3 regions of the Paenibacillus sp. URB8-2 genome follow, and region 2 is predicted to be linked to each of the others. Evidence: riboswitches for the same ligand, from Rfam matches in the RefSeq annotation. Region 2 holds a riboswitch; each other region holds the start of a gene.

Region 1 (4,149 bases), 360 kb from region 2:
CGCTCGACGGCATCACATCCTTTTCGCACAAACCGCTAAAGATTGCGTCTTACCTCGGTTTTTTGCTCTCGTTTTCCAGCTTTATTTTTTTGTTCTTCGTCTTGATGCAAAAATGGTTCACTTCCCGCACAGTGCCCGGCTGGGCTTCCATTGTAGGTGTGAATCTGCTGTTTAACGGAATTGTGCTTATGATACTCGGGGTAATCGGGGAATACATCGGCCGGATCTACGACGAATCGAAGGATCGGCCGCTATATATTGTCCGCCGGACCGTGGGCTACGGAAATCTGAAGGAAGAGGAAGCCGAGCTCCTTCGCGAGGAAGCCGGACTGCCGCGGAAGGGTGTGCCCTATGAATGACAAAAATTTGCGCGGCGATATCATCCAGTTCGTCAAATTTAATATTGTCGGTCTGCTGAATACGCTGGTTGATATGGCCGTGTTCGCGCTGCTGAATTCGCTCGGACTGTTCTATGTCGTGGCCCAGATTATCTCCTACGGTGCGGGAACGGCGAACAGCTTCGTTTTAAATAGCAATATAACGTTCAAGGACCGGAAGCGTTCCAAGGAGGAAGGCTTCGATCATAGGCAGCTGCTACGGTTTATTATTTTAAATTTGGTCGTACTGGGCATATCTTTGCTGCTGATGAGCCTTCTCATCGACCGCCTGGGACTGCAGGAACTGGTATCGAAGGTGTTGGCTACATTTGTTACGGTCATCATCAATTTTTTCGGCAGCAGAAAATGGGTGTTCGTGGACCCGAAGCAGCCCCTGCCCGTTTCAGGCGAGGTGGTCTCCGGAGGGGATGCGGACCAACGTTAGAGGGTGAGATGATTGCGCAAGCTGTCTTATATCATTATTATCGCAGGCGTTCTGCTGCTGCTGTACCCGAAGACCAGCGAATGGTTTGAGGACTGGCAGCAGCAGAAACTGCTGAAGGAAGCGGAACAGAACTTCGAACAAGGAACGGATACGGCTCAGACCTCCGCCGATCTCGATTTGCGGCTCAAATACGCCAAAGTGACACAACTGCTTGCGGAAGAATCGGCACTGGGCGACCAGGCCGGGCTCCCGGATGATAAAGGCAATTCAGACGCCGGCGAGAAGGCGATCGGGCTGATTGAGATCGGCACAATCGGTGTAAAGCTTCCCGTGCTTGAAGGAGCTACCAAAGCGAATATGAGGCATTCAGCCGTGCATTTGACGGAGACTGTTCCACTCGGGGAAGTTGGCAATGCGGCCATCGCCGCCCACCGCGCCCATACAAAGGGAAGACTGTTCAACCGTCTGAACGAGGTGAAGATCGGAGACACGATTACTGTTAGGACCAAAGGTCAGGTCTATAACTATACCGTCTATGATATTTTGATCGTTGATCCGACCGACGTATCTGTGCTGGAAGGCAATAACAAAGACCGGATTCTGACGCTCATTACGTGTGATCCGCTGATCAATCCTACACATAGGCTTATTATTCATGCAAAACTTCCGTGACCTTGGTGTATAAATGAAAAAAGAGGCCAATGAGCAGGTACAATTTCCTATTGTTCTATTGATGTTTCAGATGAATATGGTAAAATATATGAGAAAAGCTAAACACGATAACGGCAAACCTATCGAAAGGTAGGGACGCAAAGCTAAAGGGCCTTCCCATAAGGATGGCAGCCAGCTACCGAATGAAGAGGCTTTTTTATTTGGTTTTAAATATAAATTATGTCATTTATACTAGTTTTTATAATAGATAAAGCTTGTGCGACAAAGGCAAACCTGTCGAAAGGCAGGGACGCAAAGCTAAAGGGCCTTCCCGCGAGGATGGCAGCCAGCTACCGAAAGGAGTTTTATCCGTGAAGAAGTTTTATTTGTTGATCCTCACTTTATTTGTGATAACCGCTTCCGTTCAAGCTACCCCCGCAGCCGCAGCGAGCGCCGGTTCCGAATGGCTGGATGCCTCGGATTTAAGCCAAGGCGTTGTCGGCATTCAATATAATGCTCCCCAGAACAAACGCACCAAGCTGATGATCACCAAGAATGGCAGCAGCTATACCTACAACCTGTTCACATCGGAGCCTAATGAATCGTTCCCTCTTCAGCAAGGTGATGGCACCTACAAAATCTCCATTCTTGAGAACACCAGCGGCAACAAATACAAAGTGGTTTATACCGACTCTGTCGATCTCTCGCTGAGCGATCCCAACGCCGTATACCTGAGCTCCGTGCAGAACATTAATTGGAACCCGTCCGATAAAGCTATTCAAAAAGCGAAACAACTGACCCTGAATGCCGCCACCAACAAAGAAAAGGTAACCGCCATCTATAACTATATCGTTTCCAATGTGAAATACGACTACGCTTTGGCAGCTAACGTATCCAATGATTACGTACCGGACATCGACAATACGCTAGCCAGCAAAAAAGGAATCTGCTATGACTATGCTTCCCTCTTCGCCGCTATGCTTCGCAGCGTGAACGTTCCCGCCAAGCTTGTAATGGGGGAAAGCAGTTATGTAGCTCAATACCACGCATGGAATGAAGTTCTTATCGACGGCAAGTGGGTGACTATTGATACGACAGTTGATGCCGGATTAGGCAAGAGCAACAAAACAGCTACCCTGATTAAAAGTTCAAGTAAATACACAGGCGTGAAGTATTACTAACTCTATTGAGTTAAAAGGTTAAGATAGTGAATGGACAATCCGCTTAAATAATAAGTGGATTGTTTTTTTGTATTTTGGGGTTGAAATATTTGCTGAGAAGAGGTACTATAGGTGAGTCGCTCTCGGGAGACAACAAGCTGTTACAGACAAGTTAAAATAAACTTTTAAAAAAAGCTTGCGTTCCTGAAGAGTACATGATATATTATAAAAGTTGCTGCTGAGACATTAAGTTGAACGGCGGCAAACAAGTTTGATCTTTGAAAACTGAACAACGAGTGAGTGGGAATTCGCTTTAGCGAGTTCCAAAATGAAGAGAATGCAAATTCTCGTCAGATGTTTCAAAATGAGCGAATCGCTCTATCGATAAACTTTTCGGATGGTTATTTTCTCGGAGTGATTCGGGTGGTAATCGCACGAAAAAACCTTATTGGAGAGTTTGATCCTGGCTCAGGACGAACGCTGGCGGCGTGCCTAATACATGCAAGTCGAGCGGAGTCCTTTTGAGAGCTTGCTCTCAAAAGGACTTAGCGGCGGACGGGTGAGTAACACGTAGGCAACCTGCCCCTTGGACTGGGATAACTACCGGAAACGGTAGCTAATACCGGATAAGACCTTCTGGTGCATACCGGAAGGCGGAAAGGCGGAGCAATCTGCTACCAGGGGATGGGCCTGCGGCGCATTAGCTAGTTGGTGGGGTAACGGCTCACCAAGGCGACGATGCGTAGCCGACCTGAGAGGGTGAACGGCCACACTGGGACTGAGACACGGCCCAGACTCCTACGGGAGGCAGCAGTAGGGAATCTTCCGCAATGGGCGAAAGCCTGACGGAGCAACGCCGCGTGAGTGATGAAGGTTTTCGGATCGTAAAGCTCTGTTGCCAGGGAAGAACGTCTTGTAGAGTAACTGCTACAAGAGTGACGGTACCTGAGAAGAAAGCCCCGGCTAACTACGTGCCAGCAGCCGCGGTAATACGTAGGGGGCAAGCGTTGTCCGGAATTATTGGGCGTAAAGCGCGCGCAGGCGGCTGTTTAAGTCTGGTGTTTAAACCATGGGCTCAACCTGTGGTCGCACTGGAAACTGGGCAGCTTGAGTGCAGAAGAGGAAAGTGGAATTCCACGTGTAGCGGTGAAATGCGTAGAGATGTGGAGGAACACCAGTGGCGAAGGCGACTTTCTGGGCTGTAACTGACGCTGAGGCGCGAAAGCGTGGGGAGCAAACAGGATTAGATACCCTGGTAGTCCACGCCGTAAACGATGAGTGCTAGGTGTTAGGGGTTTCGATACCCTTGGTGCCGAAGTTAACACAGTAAGCACTCCGCCTGGGGAGTACGGTCGCAAGACTGAAACTCAAAGGAATTGACGGGGACCCGCACAAGCAGTGGAGTATGTGGTTTAATTCGAAGCAACGCGAAGAACCTTACCAGGTCTTGACATCCCTCTGAATCGTCTAGAGATAGGCGCGGCCTTCGGGACAGAGGAGACAGGTGGTGCATGGT
Region 2 (4,149 bases):
AAGCGGGTATTCCGCTACGCCATGGACATCAGCGAGCTGCTGCAGCTGGACAGCCTCTCCAAGCGCCAGTTCACGCTGGGTGCGCTGATTCACGATATCGGCAAGCTGGAAATTCCTTGGAGCATTCTGAATAAAAAGGAGAAGCTTACGCCCGAGGAGTGGGAAATGGTGAAATGGCATGTCACCTGGGGCAAGCAGATGGCGATGACCAACGACAAGTTCAAGGATTTGTCCGCCTATATCGAGCTGCACCACGAAAGATACGACGGCAAGGGTTATCCCCATGGTTTCAAAGGCGAGGAAATTCCAAAGCTGTGCCGGATGCTGACCATTATCGATTCCTTCGACGCCATGACAACGGAACGGCCCTACCAGCCGACCAAATCCGTCGAAGAAGCGATTGTCGAGCTTAAAGCCTGCGCGGGCAGCCAGTTCGATCCGGAGCTTACGGAGTTTTTTATCAGCTACATTGAGTCCAGACAACTTCGCACCAAAGAGGCGGCGGTATAGCGCTTGGATGTATGCATTCACCGCAGTCTCCGGCGCACAAAAAGGCCTGAAAGGCCACCGGCGGGATCATCCCAAGCAGTACCGGGCGGACAATCCGAGTCTGTTCGACCTCCATGAGGACGAGCTGCATTCCGACCCGATTCCCGCCCAGGATTTGAAATTGGAGAAACATGAGGAGCAGGATAAAGAAGTCACCAAGCACTGCTCCTCCAGTGATAAAAAGTACCATACCGGCTTTTAAAGTTGTACAATATCCTTGATGTCATCAATCACAATGACGGAGGGATCGTATTGAAAACGTTGCCACTAAACAAACGCGGAATCCCCGCAAGCCGGCTGGTCCTGGGCTGTATGGGCCTTGGCGGAGGCTGGGACCGCGAGCCGATTACCGAAGAGCTGATCAAGGAAGGACATGAAGCTGTCGAAGCGGCGCTCTCTATCGGCATCAATATGTTTGACCACGCCGATATTTATACCCGCGGCAAAGCGGAGAAGGTATTCGGCACCGTTCTTAAAGAACGCCCGGAGCTGCGCGAGAGTATCATTCTTCAATCGAAGTGCGGTATCAAGCTGGCGGAACCGGGCGAAAGCTCCAATGTGTTCGATTTTTCCAAGAGCCATATCCTGAGCAGTGTGGATGGTATTCTGTCGCGTCTCGGTGCCGAGTATCTTGATATTTTGCTGCTGCACCGGCCCGATCCGCTGATGGACCCCGAAGAGGTCGGTGAAGCCCTCCGCCTTCTGAAGGAGTCCGGCAAGGTGCGGCATTTCGGCGTATCCAATATGAGCGAAGGGCAGATCAAGCTGCTTCAGGCGTACAGTGACGAGCCATTTGTCGTCAATCAGCTGGAAATGAGCCTTGAGAAAATCTTTTGGCTCGATTCGGTCGTGAGCGTGAACCAGGAGGCCTGGAAAGCCCACGGCATGCCCGAAGGGACGATTGAGCACTGCAGGCTGGAGAATATCCAGCTTCAGGCCTGGGGACCGCTCGCCCAAGGCAAATACAGCGGACGTCCGCTCGGGGATGGAGAACCGGAAACGGTCCGCAGCACCGCCCGCCTTGTCCAAACGCTGGCCGAGGAAAAAGGGACAACTCCCGAGGCTGTCGTCCTTTCCTGGCTGATGACGCATCCTGCCGCGATTCAGCCTGTCATCGGAACGGTAAATCCGAAGCGCATCGCTGCCTGCGAAGGCGCGGACAAGCTTACGCTTACCCGCAAAGAATGGTATGACCTGTATGTCAGTTCCCGGGGTGTGCGTTTGCCTTGACCCTTCGCGGGCGCAGCGACGCGGGAATCATCATTTTATAAATTAACGGTTAGTCGGCCGGCAGCTTTCGGATTTCTCGTACAAATCTGGAAAATGCCGGTTTTGCCATGTCTGCGGACGTTTGCTATACTAGTACAAAAAAGCAAGGAGGGGGGCGTAACTCGTCGTGCCAGATAACATAGGACAGCACATTCAGCAGCTCCGCCTCGAGAAGGGGTTATCCTTATCCGAACTCGCAGGCAAGGCGGATGTGGCCAAATCGTACTTAAGCAATGTTGAACGCAACATCCAATCCAACCCCTCTATCCAATTCATCGAAAAAATTGCCGAAGCTCTGGACGTTCCCGTTCACATTCTTCTCTATGGAGAGCTTTCCGATACGCAGGAGGAACCGCTCGATTCGGAATGGTTCAAGCTGGTGCAGGAGGCTATGTCCTCGGGTGTCAGCAAACGCGAGTTCAAGGAGTTTCTGGATTACCAGAAGTGGCGGCTTGATCAAAAGGAACAATAAAACCACAATTTATTCACAAGAAGAAACGCCTGACGGCGTCCCTGCAGGACGCAACTACGTTTCTCGTAGAAATATAAGAATTGCAGGCTCGAAGCTTGAAAATTCTTATATTGACATAAAGAGGCCATGACGCCGCGCCGCCATGGCCTCTCTCACTATGATTTAATAATGTCTTCAGAACCTTCCCCTACATAGCCTTCAGTGTCCTGTCATTGAAGAACCGACGAATTTCATCCGCATGAATCCCTTGCTTCTTTGCTTTCAGAAGCAAATATACCCATTCCATATCAAGATCTACCGTCTGCAGTTCTCCGATGTTCCCCTGGTTGGACTTATCCAAAAAATCTCCTCCTAAGATTTTTGTCCCCAGGCAGTCCGGCCGTCGTAGCTTCTAAAGATCACCTTAGACCCGAGACTTTGTGCCCTTGCCTTTCAGCAAGTTTACCTTTTACTGGACCCTTGTTTTAAGGATCTTGTTCCGATCTTCATTGTATTGAGGTTGCAAGGATATTATACAAAAGACTTGGCCAAAAGTGTGTCGAATATTGGAAATCTTATAAATTGCGCGGAAGGGAAAATCAAACCGGGATGAAATAATGATCCAAATATAGCAACCGCTTTCATTTATGTATGACCTTGGAAGTGTGTAGTATATAAGGACTATAGATTACACATACCCGTTTTTCAAGTCCCCTAATCATATTTTTCGAATGTCAAAAATTATTTATATAGTTATTTAGGCCCGATAATCAGAATTTATCGCCTCCTGTTCGGTCTGAGCGGCAAAGAGAAGACAAGCATTATTAATCATGCCTTTTTTCGAACGGATTGGACGAAAGGTTGAATTGATTACATATATTGAAAGTAGCACAATAGGATGAAGCAATAACTTTATAATCGGCTAGCATTGTTATAGAATGAAAACGTAATCATTGCAGCTCCTTAAGCCGGCTGTCTTTCGGCGCCCTTTGGAGTTTAACCGTTAGGAGGATGTTTTTATGTCAGCCAATGAGTCCTACAACGAATCCGTTTGGAGCAGGTATTACGGTCCCAATCTGGGTTACATCCAGGAAAAATACGAACAGTTCGCCGGAGATCCTTCTTCCGTCGAAGCCCACTACCGCGAACTCTTCGCCATCTATGGCCCCCCTCCGCTGACATCCGAGGCCGCCAGAACCCCCGGACCTTCGCTGTCCGGAGATACCGACTGGCTCCGAAAAGCGGTCAGAGCCTCCAAGCTGATTGCGAACATCCGCAATTTTGGCCACCTGGCGGCCGATATCGACCCGCTGGAGCAAGTCCATGATTCCATGGCCAAATGGCTGAACCCCGAGACTTATGAACTTACGCGCGAGGATTTGCTGGCCCTGCCGGCCTCGCTCATCTGGGAGAACGCTCCGCAGGATGTGCAGACAGGCTGGGACGCTTATCACCGGATGCGCCAAGCTTATACCAAGACGATCGCCTACGAGTTCGGCCATGTCCACGACGAGCGAGAGCTCCGCTGGCTGAACAACCAGGCCGAATCGGCTACCTCCCCCGCCCCGCTGACGGCGGCGGAGCGCAAAGCTCTGCTGAACCGGCTGATCGAGGTGGAATATTTCGAGACCTTCCTGCACAAGACGTTCGTCGGCCAGAAACGGTTCAGCCTGGAAGGCACCGACGTGCTGGTTCCGATGCTGGACGAGATCGTCCGGGCGGCCGCGCATGACGGCGCGGAACATATCCTGATGGGCATGGCTCACCGGGGCCGTTTGAATGTGCTCGCACATATTTTGGGGAAACCTTACGATATTATTTTCTCCGAATTCCATCACTCTCCGAACAAGGAGCTGTTCCCGTCCGAAGGCTCCATGGGC
Region 3 (4,149 bases), 1.3 Mb from region 2:
CGTTCCCCGGTTGTCCGCCGCTTCGTTCCAATCAATCGCGGCGGAATTCCATGCCGCCATGGCTGCGCCGGCCATGACCGGCTTCTCCGGCGACTGATCTTCCTTCGGCGTCAAATAGAGCTGAACCGCTTCTCCGGCGGCTACGGTCAGGTCGAGGTCCAGGTAGGACGATACACTTCGGTCATCCACCGAATAGGAAGCGCCCAGGGTGCTGCCGTCCCCGTACTGCTCCACCCGGTACATGCCGCTCTCCGGCAGCGTGACCCGGACGCTCACATGACGCGCCGGAGTGCCGGCCGGCTCGAAGTTCACGACGCTGATGATCCGCTTGTCGGACGAGGCGCCGACCAAAGACGTTCCGAGCGCGCGCGTATCGACGGCGCGGACATAGATCTTGCGGCCGGCCGATTCGTCGCCGCTCAGGAAGGTGTAGGGCAGCGGCGCGCCGTGCGTCGCATAGGCCGCCGCCAGGCGGCGGAAGGTGCGCAGCCGGGTCTCGCCGCCCTCCGCCGAATTGGCCGCCCAGGCCGCCGTGTCGGCCGACCGGTGCGTGCTCCAATTGGCCGGACGGGCAAACAGCGCGTAGTTCGGGGAGGACGAATCGAAAGCGGTATGCTGCATAATATGGTCCGCGTAGCCGATATCTCCGCGCATTTCCCGGTCAAAGGCGGCGGCGAATTTATACGCTGAAGCGCCGAATTTGCTCTGGTCGGCGTGCAGATCATTCGCTCCCGATTCGGTCATGACCATTTCCTTCGGCAGTCCTTCGTCCGTGCCGCCGTTGTAGGTGAGCAAATTCTCATTCAGGGCGCCGCCTCGTCCCTGCGCAAGTCCCGACAGCCCGTAGCTGTGGCCGTTCGTCAGGTCCGACAGCGCTTCGATCGGCCGTCGCTGCGCGGGGTCCCGCTCCCAGCCGTACGGCGTTCCCTTGGTCGGCCAGTAGGCCCAGCCGGGAGCGACCATCTTGACCCAAGGAGTATTGGGCTGTTCCGACTTCAGGAACTGGGCCATTTCCACGAGTGAGGACTGGTTATGATTGAACACGCCGGGCTCATTGTCCATTTCAAGATAAGAGAAATACGAGCCATAATCGGCCATGAACTGTCGATAATACGTCTTCATGCTGTCAGGCATGTGGCCGGCGGTCATGTCGGCGCTATTCATAAAGTCCGTGCCGAAGATTCCGACCACCGGCTGCAGATTCAGATCTTTCATGGTCTGGAGGTAGGAGACGATGCCGTTCTGCCACATTTTCCTCGTGTCAGACCAGAAGCCTGTCCGCATCATATTTCCGCTGTAGGCAATGCCGAGCCATTCCGTCAAATCGGGCAGGAGCCGGGTTACATCGTCATTGATGACGAATGAATTGGCGACAGCGGTTCCCAGATGAACATACCGGCCGTGGATCGGCTCGGAGGTCGGGGCGGAGAGCGCGGTCAGGGACAGCTCGTCCCACTCGTACCACAGATACGCATTCCCCGAAGTACTGGAATAGGCCCCGGCGTATACCTCCAACTTCAGTGTGTTGTCTCCGGTCTTCAGCAGCTCGTTCGGTATATACAGACGATAGAGGTCGCGGTAGGCGTAGGCTCCGCCGCTGCCGGCCGTACCGGCAATCTGCAGAAGCCCCGCCAGCCTGCCGTTCGAATAGACCGCCATCTGGGGAACGGATATATAGGCATTCAGGATGTGCACGTCGAATTCCAGGCCGTAAGCAGGCAGGGTGTTCAGCGAGTAATCGATGCTGAGCGTTTTGTTAACGCTGGCCTTCATGCCTTTCGGGAACGACTTCCAGCCGCTTGTGCTTGGTTCGGCATCCGGCGAATAGACGGCGTAAGAAGCGGTCATGGCTTTGAAATCGGAAAATTCGGCGGAGCTTCCGTCATGAGTGCCGATGGTCCAGAGCGTTCCAGCGGGGACGGACTCCGGCTGCATGGCGGCTGCAGGATTGCCGTAAACGTCTTGTGCAACAGTAACAGGCGCGGAGCCGGCCGTCTGCTGATCGGCGAAGGCCTTGACGGCCGGGATGGACGGGCTGCCGATGGCGATCCCCAGCGCCATGAGCGCGGCGATGCCTTTGGCGAGGAAGCGGGAATGTGAAGCCTTTCTTGCGTTCTTTCCACGTAATTCGGGGACGGGTCGATCATTTTTTTTGCGTTGGGTCATCATAGCAAGTTCTCCTCCGGTTCAATATACCCCTTAACGCCGCCGATTTGCTCGGGTAAGCAAACCAGCGCCCGGTTTGGGCGGAGGAGGAACAACTTTTCACAAACGAGGCAATCGTTCAAACGGTGGCAATCGTTCAAAAAGCTCTTCCCCCGGAACGCCTGACTGCCGCGCTCCGTAACGGGCGCAGCTTCGAAGACATTCTTTTTTTCCGGCAGCACGGCTGCCACCCTCGTTCTCCGGATGTGGAGACGAAGAAGGCCCTATGGCTTTGCGTCCTTGCCTTTCGGCAAGTTTGCCTTTGTCACAATGGGTAAAGCTGAATAATGCAAAAGGCTTGAAACTGGGACCAGCGCAGCAGACGGCAAATTTATATTAAAACGGCTGCGGCTGCATAGGCGGGAGGGAAGAGAAAGGTAGGAGAATAGGTGTGTTTTGTTTGGGACGATGATAGCCGATACAACCTATATAATTCTTTACAGCAGTTCAATAGTAGTATCGGCCCGGCTATGATGTTTTGTTAGTCTTTAAAAAAGGAATGGTCCTTTTTAACCGGTTGGCACAGAGATAATGGGTATAAATAACTATGTAGTCTCCCGTTTCACCAGGCTGAACGAGAGCGGCTGGAGCTGCGGATTTCGCCCGAGCAGCGCAGGAGCCAGCAGTAGAAAAGCGTTCTCTGCCTGGCCCGCAATCGGATTCCGGACGGTCGTGATGCCGAGTGTCCGCGACAGCTCCGAATTATCAAAACCGACGATGGCCAGATCCCCGGGCACGTCCAGTCTCTGTCTGCGCGCTTCGCTGAGGACGCCCGCCGCCGCCAAATCATTGGAGCACAGAATCGCATCCGGCCGGTCCGTTCCGCCCATCAGGGACCGCACCACCCGCTCGCCGTCACGGATTCTGTAAATAGAGGAGTAATACCATTTCTCATGCACAGGAAGACTATACTTGTCCATGATTTGCTCATAGGCAAACCGTCTGCTTCGGGTATTGATGCTGCTGGGGCGGCCGAATGCATTGGCGATACGCCTATAGCCCCGCTCAATCAAATGCTCCAGGGCGAGGGCATAACCGTCATATTGATTCATAGCGACTGACGGTATTTCAGGATGGTCCATGCGCTGCCACGACACAATCGGCCCATATTTGCAGTAGGAAGAAATGACATTCGTATCGTTCACGGAGGTCAGAATGAGCAGGGCGTCGACTCTTTTTCTTTTGAGATCCTCGAAGGCCTGCAGCTCCTTTTGCCTATCCCCGCCGGTGGTATAAATAATCGTCTGAAACCCGTACCGGCCGGAGATTTCGACGAAGCCGTTCATAAAGCGCAGGATAAGCTCGCTGAGGTCCATGGTGATCATGCCGATTTGCTGGGTTTGGCCTTTGGATAAAGAAATGGCGTTCCGGTTGGGCACATAGTCCATCTCTTTCATAATGGCGAGAATCTTCTCCCTGGTCTCCGGGCTGACATGCGGGGAGTGGTTCAGGACCCTGGACACCGTGGTTTTGGAAAAGCCCGACAGCTTGGCAATCTCGTCAAGAGTGGACATAAGGCTTATTCTCCTTCGCATGAAAAATACTTGACATGGAACGCGTTCCAAGGTTTAGGATGCGTAAATAGAGCGGTATTCCTATATTATCACAACTGAAAAGGCGGGAAGAAACATGAGTTTGCAATTTCCGGAAAGCTTTTTATGGGGCGGCGCGGCAGCCGCGAACCAGCTTGAAGGGGCGTACCAGGAAGACGGCAAAGGGTGGTCCACTCAGGACGTTATGCCGCATGGAGTCAAGACGCCTCCCACGGAAGTCCCTACCGATGATAACATGAAGCTGATCGGGATTGATTTCTATCACCGTTATAAAGAGGATATCAAGCTGTTCGCGGAAATGGGCTTCAAGGTGTTCCGGACGTCCATCGCCTGGTCCCGGATTTTCCCGAAAGGGGACGAGCTTGAGCCTAACGAACAAGGCCTGCGGTTC

What was found. A riboswitch is a leader RNA that binds a small molecule or an ion and turns the genes downstream of it on or off. The one in region 2 is predicted to bind cyclic di-GMP.
Region 1: linked by a shared signal. The riboswitch ahead of PUR_RS03510 (transglutaminase-like domain-containing protein) and the one ahead of PUR_RS01855 (anti-repressor SinI family protein) in region 2 are both predicted to bind cyclic di-GMP.
Region 3: linked by a shared signal. The riboswitch ahead of PUR_RS21720 (hypothetical protein) and the one ahead of PUR_RS01855 (anti-repressor SinI family protein) in region 2 are both predicted to bind cyclic di-GMP.

Annotation. Positions count from the first base shown of each region.
Region 1 covers NZ_AP023239.1:752,697-756,845, forward strand. Annotated here, with positions in the region: gene PUR_RS03495 (glycosyltransferase family 2 protein) at 1-359, shown strand, start outside; gene PUR_RS03500 (GtrA family protein) at 352-822, shown strand; gene PUR_RS03505 (class D sortase) at 835-1,494, shown strand; cyclic di-GMP riboswitch class I at 1,597-1,677, shown strand; cyclic di-GMP riboswitch class I at 1,751-1,831, shown strand; gene PUR_RS03510 (transglutaminase-like domain-containing protein) at 1,845-2,654, shown strand; rRNA gene PUR_RS03515 (16S ribosomal RNA) at 3,079-4,149, shown strand, end outside.
Region 2 covers NZ_AP023239.1:392,370-396,518, reverse strand. Annotated here, with positions in the region: gene PUR_RS01875 (bifunctional diguanylate cyclase/phosphohydrolase) at 1-510, shown strand, start outside; gene PUR_RS01870 (hypothetical protein) at 518-751, shown strand; gene PUR_RS01865 (aldo/keto reductase) at 802-1,779, shown strand; gene PUR_RS01860 (helix-turn-helix domain-containing protein) at 1,946-2,290, shown strand; gene PUR_RS01855 (anti-repressor SinI family protein) at 2,478-2,630, opposite strand; cyclic di-GMP riboswitch class I at 2,657-2,746, opposite strand; gene PUR_RS01850 (2-oxoglutarate dehydrogenase E1 component) at 3,289-4,149, shown strand, end outside.
Region 3 covers NZ_AP023239.1:4,704,400-4,708,548, reverse strand. Annotated here, with positions in the region: gene PUR_RS21725 (polysaccharide lyase family protein) at 1-2,169, opposite strand, end outside; gene PUR_RS21720 (hypothetical protein) at 2,166-2,396, opposite strand; cyclic di-GMP riboswitch class I at 2,377-2,476, opposite strand; gene PUR_RS21715 (LacI family DNA-binding transcriptional regulator) at 2,751-3,719, opposite strand; gene PUR_RS21710 (glycoside hydrolase family 1 protein) at 3,835-4,149, shown strand, end outside.